Luteolibacter sp. LG18: one gene and its partner. The protein of the gene in region 1 binds, or shares a complex with, the protein of each later gene. Links are inferred from orthologs where the notes say so. Each region holds a gene or a part of one and is shown on either strand. Other genes may lie near its edges.

Region 1 (3,144 bases):
GAGCCCTATCCGGCGGGCTCGGAGGCAGCGGAAGTGGCGGCGGCCGCGGCACCGGAAACGGGATCGGCTTTGGCAGCGGCACCGCTCCCGGCCTCAGCAATGGCACCGGCGCCAACAGCCCCTTCGGTCTCCCCCAGGACCTGACCGGCAGCGCGCTCATCGGCACCTTTTACGATTTCAAACAGACCCGGTCCCACAAGAGCACGGAGATCTATCCCGACCAATTGCCGGCCATCATCAAGGAATTCACGGATGACAAATGGCGCGAAAGCTCGCTCTCGAAGTACTACCGGGCTCCCCAGAAGCTCTACCAGACGAAGCTCTACATCCCGACCATGCCCGCGGGAGAAGGCCCGAAGGCTTTCAACTGCGAGAACGAGGTGAAGCCCAGCCGCTGGATGGTGGTCTACCGTGGCGTGGTGACCCCGCCGAAATCCGGCAAATACCGGTTCGTGGGACTCGGGGACGATTGCATGGTCATCCGTTTCAACAACCAGCACGTGTTCGACTACGGCTGGACGTCCGGCACCACCGGCATCCAGCTTTCCAAAAACCTCTCCGTGCTGAAGGGCACCAAGGAAAACCCGGAGATCCAGAGCAAGCTCAAGAAGGATTACCCGATGCCCCTTCCCATGACCTTCTACCAATATCCGGGCATCCCGAAGTGGAACGACCTGATCTGCGGCCTGGCCGTGGGAGCGGAATTCGAAGCGAAGGTCGGCACCTCCTATCCCATTGAGATCCTCATCAGCGAGATTCCGGGGGGCTCGTTCGGCGCGATGCTGCTCATCGAGGAGGTCGGGGCGACCTACAAGAAAACCGCCAATGGCTCCCCCATCCTGCCCCTGTTCCGCACCGACAACAGCGTGCCCGCGGACACCAGCGCCGTGCCACTGGACCCGACCGGCATGCCATGGAAGGTGACCAGCAAGGCCAAAACGGACATCTGACGGCCTGGACCGGCTGGCGGAGTCGTCACGAAATGGCGCTTTTCCAGCCGGTTCGCCTTCCAGGACCAGCATTCTCTTGCATCGACCGGGCGTGCTCCCTACTTTCCGCGCGCCGCGCACGACATGAAAGCCATTCTTGCTCTTGAAGACGGCCGGACCTTCGAAGGAAAAGCCTTCGGAGCCACCGGCACCACCACCGGGGAGATTTGTTTCAACACCTCGATGACGGGTTATCAGGAAGTTGTGACGGATCCTTCCTACCGCGGCCAGATCGTCGCGATGACCTACCCTCAGATCGGGAACTACGGCATCACCGTGGAGGACAATGAGTCCGCCCAGCCGCACGTCCGCGGTTTCGTCATCGGCGAGCTCTGCAACGTCCCGTCCAACTGGCGCTCGACCCAGAATCTGGACAGCTATTTCAAACAGCACGGCATCCTCGGCATCGAGGACATCGACACCCGCGCCCTGACCAAGCACCTCCGCTCGCTGGGCGCGATGCGCGCCTGCCTCACCACCGAGCTGAATGCCGAGGCCGCGATCGAGGCCGCGAAGAACTCGCCCTCGATGGAAGGCTCCGACTTCGTGAAGGAAGTCTCCACCGAGAAGGACTACGCTTGGGACCAGGAATCCCGCAACTGGATCATCCCGAACGCCTCCACCGGCGAACCGGGCCCCTACCAGGAGCTGCCGCCGGCCCGCCACCGCATCGTGGCCTATGACTTCGGCATCAAGTTCAACATCCTCCGCCGCCTCCGCCAGGCTGGCTTCGAGGTGGACGTGGTGAACTCCCGCGCCACCGCCGAGGAAGTCCTCGCCAAGAACCCGGACGGCATTTTCCTCTCCAACGGCCCCGGGGATCCGGCAGCTCTGGATTACATCCACGAGGAGCTCAAGAAGCTCATCGGCAAGAAGCCGATCTTCGGCATCTGCCTCGGCAACCAGCTCCTCGCCCACGCCTTCGGCGGCACCACCTTCAAGCTGAAGTTCGGCCACCGCGGCGGCAACCAGCCGGTCAAGGACCTGCGCACCGGCAAGGTGACCATCACCTCCCAGAACCACGGTTTCGCCGTCGATCCGGACTCGCTGCCGGACAATGTCGAGGTGACCCACATCAATCTCAACGACGGCACCGTCGAGGGCATGCGTCACAAGGAGCACCCGGTGTTCTCCGTCCAGTATCACCCGGAAGCCGCCCCCGGCCCGAACGACGCGACCTACTTCTTCGAGGAGTTCGCGGCGATGATCGATCAAACCAAGCACTAAGCATAAGATCCAAAACGAAGAGTTGGCCTCCGGGATCCAACAGGGAATGCATGCTCCTCTTTCGTTTAGAATTTAGTGCTTAGAATTTTGAATTTTCTTCCATGAATACCATCGTCACAGGTCTCCAATGGGGAGACGAAGGCAAGGGCAAGGTCGTCGACTATCTCACCGAGGAGGCCGATGTGGTCATCCGCGGCCAAGGCGGTAACAACGCCGGTCATACGGTGATCGCCCGCGGCACCAAATACGTGCTGCACCTTCTCCCGTCCGGCATCCTGTGGGACGACAAGCTGAACGTCATCGGCAACGGTGTCGTCGTCGACCCCGTCGGCCTCGTCGCGGAGATCGCCAAGGTCGAAGCCCAGGGCGTGTCCATCACCCCGGAGAAGCTCCTCATTTCGGACCGCGCCCATGTGGTGCTCCCTTTCCACAAGGAACTCGACGCCGCCCGCGAGGCCTCGCTCGGCGACCAGAAGATTGGCACCACCAAGCGTGGCATCGGCCCGACCTACGCGGACAAGATCAACCGCTGCGGCCTGCGCATGGCGGACCTCCTCAACGAGTCCTTCGCCCACGAGCAGATCGCCCGCCGCGTGGTGGACGCCAACGAGATCCTCGTGAAGTATGACCTGCCGACCTTCACCGCCGAGCAGGTGATCGCGGAAGTCTACGCCGCGTTCGAGCGCCTCCGCCCGCATGTCACCAACACCATCCCCCCACTCCACAAGGCGTGGAAGGAAGGCAAGGTGCTCCTGTTCGAAGGCGCGCAGGGCACGCTGCTGGACATCGACTTCGGCACCTATCCCTTCGTCACGTCCTCGAACACCACCGCCGGTGGTTCCTGCACCGGCTCCGGTCTGCCGCCGACATCGGTGCAGCGCGTGATCGGGGTCTGCAAGGCTTACACCACCCGCGTGGGTTCCGGTCC
Region 2 (4,116 bases), 2.9 Mb from region 1 along the record:
GCCGGTCTCCCCGGCGGGAGGCCGGTCAGGCAGGGGCATGGGCGATCCGTCCACGCCTCCCTTTTACCCGGCGGCAGGGGAGGGCACAAGGTCTTGGGGTAGCCGCGCTCGGGAGAGCGTGGGCGGCGTGGATCGCCCCGTTTCCGTGCAGCTCCAGTCCCCGGTTCGCGACCGTCATCCCCGAGCCCGGAGGGCGACGTATCCCAGCCGGTGGCGCCAGCCACCGGGAAAGATCGGCCATGAGGTCCAAGCCCCGGCCAGGGGCGACGCAATCGGAGGCCGGACGACGATCCTCATCCAGGTCCACATCCAACGTTCGAAGAGAGGCCCCGAGCGGAACCGGACGTGCGAGGATCGGGGTGAATCCACCCAGCCCACGCTCTCCCGAGCGCGGCTACGCCAAGATCCCGCCCTCCTGAAGGAGGAACGACGTACGAAGAACGCCCCCGGAAACCCCACCGCCGCAAACTTTTATCCCCCCGTGACGAAATTCCAAACATCCAACCCTTTACAAGAGGGGGCAGGGATGCCAAACCCCTCGAAATTTAGCCCTTGCGCGCCCTAACCGGTCCGCACGCCCCGCTTCCCGTCATGCCAAAAGACACCTCGATCCGCAAAATTCTCGTCATCGGTTCCGGTCCCATCGTCATCGGACAGGGCTGCGAATTCGACTACTCCGGTGTCCAGGCCTGCAAGGCGCTGCGCGAGGAAGGCTACACCGTCGTCCTGGTGAACTCGAATCCGGCCACGATCATGACCGATCCGGAGTTCGCCCACCGGACCTACATCGAGCCGATCACCCCGGAAGTCGTCGAGAAGATCATCGCCCGCGAGAAGCCGGACGCCCTGCTGCCGACCCTCGGCGGCCAGACGGCGCTCAACACCTCGATGTCGCTCTTCAAGTCCGGCGTGCTGGACAAGCACAACGTCAAGATGATCGGCGCGAACGCCGACGCGATCGACAAGGGCGAGGACCGCTTCCGCTTCAAGGAGGCGATGCTCAAGATCGGGCTCGATGTGCCCGAGTCCGGCGTGGCCCACACCATGGAAGAGGCCCGCGAGGTGGCCGCGAAGATCGGCCGTTTCCCGCTGATCATCCGCCCCGCCTTCACCCTGGGTGGCACCGGCGGCGGCATCGCCTACAACCGCGAGGAGTTCGAGGAGATCGCCTGCTCCGGCATCGACCTGTCCCCGGTGTCCGAGATCCTCATCGAGGAGTCCCTGCTCGGCTGGAAGGAATTCGAAATGGAGGTCATGCGTGACCGCGCCGACAACTGCGTGGTGATCTGTTCGATCGAGAACCTCGATCCGATGGGCGTCCACACCGGTGACTCGATCACCGTCGCGCCGATCCAGACCCTGACGGACCGCGAGTACCAGATCATGCGCGACGCCTCCTTCGCGGTGATCCGCGAGATCGGCGTGGAAACCGGCGGCTCGAACATCCAGTTCGCCACCGATCCGAAGACCGGCCGCATGATCGTGATCGAGATGAACCCGCGCGTGTCCCGCTCGTCCGCGCTGGCCTCGAAGGCCACCGGCTTCCCGATCGCCAAGATCGCCGCGAAGCTCGCCGTGGGCTACACGCTCGACGAAATCCGCAACGACATCACCCGCGAGACCCCGGCTTCCTTCGAGCCGACCATCGACTACGTGGTGACCAAGGTGCCGCGCTTCACCTTCGAAAAGTTCCCGAAGGCCAACCCGGTGCTGACCACCGCGATGAAGTCCGTGGGCGAGGCGATGTCGATCGGCCGCACCTTCAAGGAGTCCATGCAGAAGGCGCTGCGCTCGCTGGAAACCGGCCGCTGGGGCTTCGGCTTCGACAGCAAGGAGGCCCACGGCGTGACCCGCGAGGACATCGAGCGCAAGCTGCGCGTGCCGAACGCCGAGCGCATCTTCTGGCTCCAGACCGCGTTCGTCCATGGCTTCACGCTGGAGGAGATTTTCGAACTCACCGCGATCGACCCATGGTTCCTGGGCCACCTCCAGCAGATCGCGGAAGAGGGCAAGGACCTCGCCAACCTCGACCTGAAGCGCGCGAAGAAGCTCGGCTTCTCCGACCGCCAGATCGCCCGTGCCCGTGCCCACTCGCAGGCGATCCACAACGTTTCCATCCACGGTGAAACCGACCAGCCCGCCGGTGCCCCGCCGCGCGCCGAGCCGGAACCGGCCGTGGCCGACGTGCCGACCGAGGACACGATCCGCGCCGAGCGCAAGGCCCGGAAGATCATTCCCACCTACCGCCTCGTCGACACCTGCGCCGCGGAGTTCGAGGCCTACACGCCCTATTTCTACTCCACCTACGGTGACGAGAACGAGGCCCGCCCGTCCGACAAGAAGAAGATCATCATCCTCGGCGGCGGTCCGAACCGCATCGGCCAGGGCATCGAGTTCGACTACTGCTGCGTCCACGCCGCCTTCGCCCTGAAGGACCTCGGCTACGAGACCATCATGGTGAACTCGAACCCCGAGACCGTCTCCACCGACTACGATACCTCGGACAAGCTGTTCTTCGAACCGCTCACGCTCGAGGACGTGCTGAACATCTGCGACCAGGAGCAGCCGGACGGCGTGATCGTCCAGTTCGGCGGCCAGACCCCGCTGAACCTCGCCGCGGACCTGAAGCGCCACGGCGTGCCGATCATCGGCACCAGCCCGGAAAGCATCGAGCTGGCCGAGGACCGCAAGCACTTCTCCGCGCTGCTCGACCGCATCGGCCTGAAGCAGGCCGAGGCCGGCACCGCCACCAACGAGGAGGACGCCATCGCCGCCGCCGACCGCATCGGCTACCCGGTGCTCGTCCGCCCGTCCTTCGTGCTCGGCGGCCGCGCCATGATGATCGTTTACTCGGAAGACGAGCTCCGCCGCTACATGCGCGAGGCCGTCACCGCCTCCCCGGAGCGCCCGGTCCTCGTCGACCGCTTCCTGGATGGCGCGACCGAAATCGACGTCGACTGCATCAGCGACGGCCAGCAGGCCGTGGTCGGCGCGATCATGCAGCACATCGAGCAGGCCGGCATCCACTCCGGTGACTCCGCCTGCGTGATCCCCGCCTTCTCCCTCAGCGAGAAGATCAAGGCCGAGATCACCCAGGCTGCCAAGGATCTCGCCCGCGAGCTGAACGTGAAGGGCCTGATGAACATCCAGTTCGCCGTGAAGGACGACGAGCTCTACGTCATCGAGGTCAATCCCCGCGCCTCCCGCACCGTGCCCTTCGTCTCGAAGGCCATCGGCGTCTCCCTCGCCAAGCTCGCCGCCAAGATCATGGTCGGCAAGACGCTCGCCGAGCTCGGCTTCACCGAGACCATCATCCCGCCGCACTACTCGGTGAAGGAAGCCGTCTTCCCGTGGAACCGCTTCCCCGGCATCGACATCGTGCTCGGCCCGGAAATGCGCTCCACCGGCGAGGTCATGGGCATCGACGCCGACCGCGGCATGGCCTACGCCAAGTCCCAGATCAGCGCCTTCAACCCGCTGCCGACGAAGGGCAACGTCTTCCTGTCCGTGAACGACCGCGACAAGGACCGTGCCCTGGAAATCGCCCGCGGCCTGATCGAGCTCGGCTTCGAGATCTACTCCACCGGCGGCACCCAGGCCCGCCTGATCGCGGAAGGCCTGCCCTGCCACCGCCTCTACAAGCTCTCCGAAGGCGCCCGCCCGACGGTGATCGACGCCATGAAGAACGGCGACGTGCAGTTCGTGATCAACTCCCCCAGCAGCCACGAAAGCCGTGAGGACGAGATCAAGATCCGCGCCGGCGCGATCCAGATGAAGATCTCCCACGCCACCAACATGGCCGCCGCCGAAGCCTCCGTGGAAGCCATCCGCGCGCTGAAAACGCGGGAGCTCACCGTGAAGAGCATCCAGGAGTACCACGAGTGATCAGGGAGCACGGACATTCCTGTCCGTGTTTCTTCACTCTTCACAAAGAGGGACAGGAATGTCCCTCCTCCCTGAGCCCCCGGCCACCCGGGGGCTTTTTCTTTCGTAGCCGCGCTCGTGAGAGCGTGGGCGGGGCGGATTCTCCTCCACCCCGGCGCGGCGGTCCCCTATGAAGATCGGAGCACATCTTGTCGCCACCCTGCTGCACCACGAGCAGGAGAAGGGCTCGCC

Evidence for each region.
Region 2: the proteins of carA (region 1) and carB are in contact, whole or in part, in a solved structure (PDB 1KEE), measured with the Escherichia coli proteins. The link is inferred for Luteolibacter sp. LG18 from one-to-one orthologs.

What each region holds. Positions count from the first base shown.
Region 1 is NZ_AP024600.1:4,417,919-4,421,062, reverse strand. The notes cover bases 318-3,144. They hold carA (glutamine-hydrolyzing carbamoyl-phosphate synthase small subunit), read left to right. Parts: upstream 318-1,073; coding sequence 1,074-2,216; downstream 2,217-3,144. Other genes in these bases: llg_RS17410 (adenylosuccinate synthase), read left to right, coding at 2,318-3,144; llg_RS17420 (hypothetical protein), read left to right, coding at 318-950. Also shown: more of llg_RS17420, read left to right, coding at 1-317. UniProt on the Escherichia coli protein: Small subunit of the glutamine-dependent carbamoyl phosphate synthetase (CPSase).
Region 2 is NZ_AP024600.1:1,494,687-1,498,802, forward strand. What follows is about bases 287-4,085. They hold carB (carbamoyl-phosphate synthase large subunit), read left to right. Parts: upstream 287-591; coding sequence 592-3,885; downstream 3,886-4,085. Other genes in these bases: llg_RS06295 (hypothetical protein), read left to right, coding at 4,055-4,085. Outside these bases: llg_RS06285 (hypothetical protein), read right to left, coding at 1-39; more of llg_RS06295, read left to right, coding at 4,086-4,116. UniProt on the Escherichia coli protein: Large subunit of the glutamine-dependent carbamoyl phosphate synthetase (CPSase).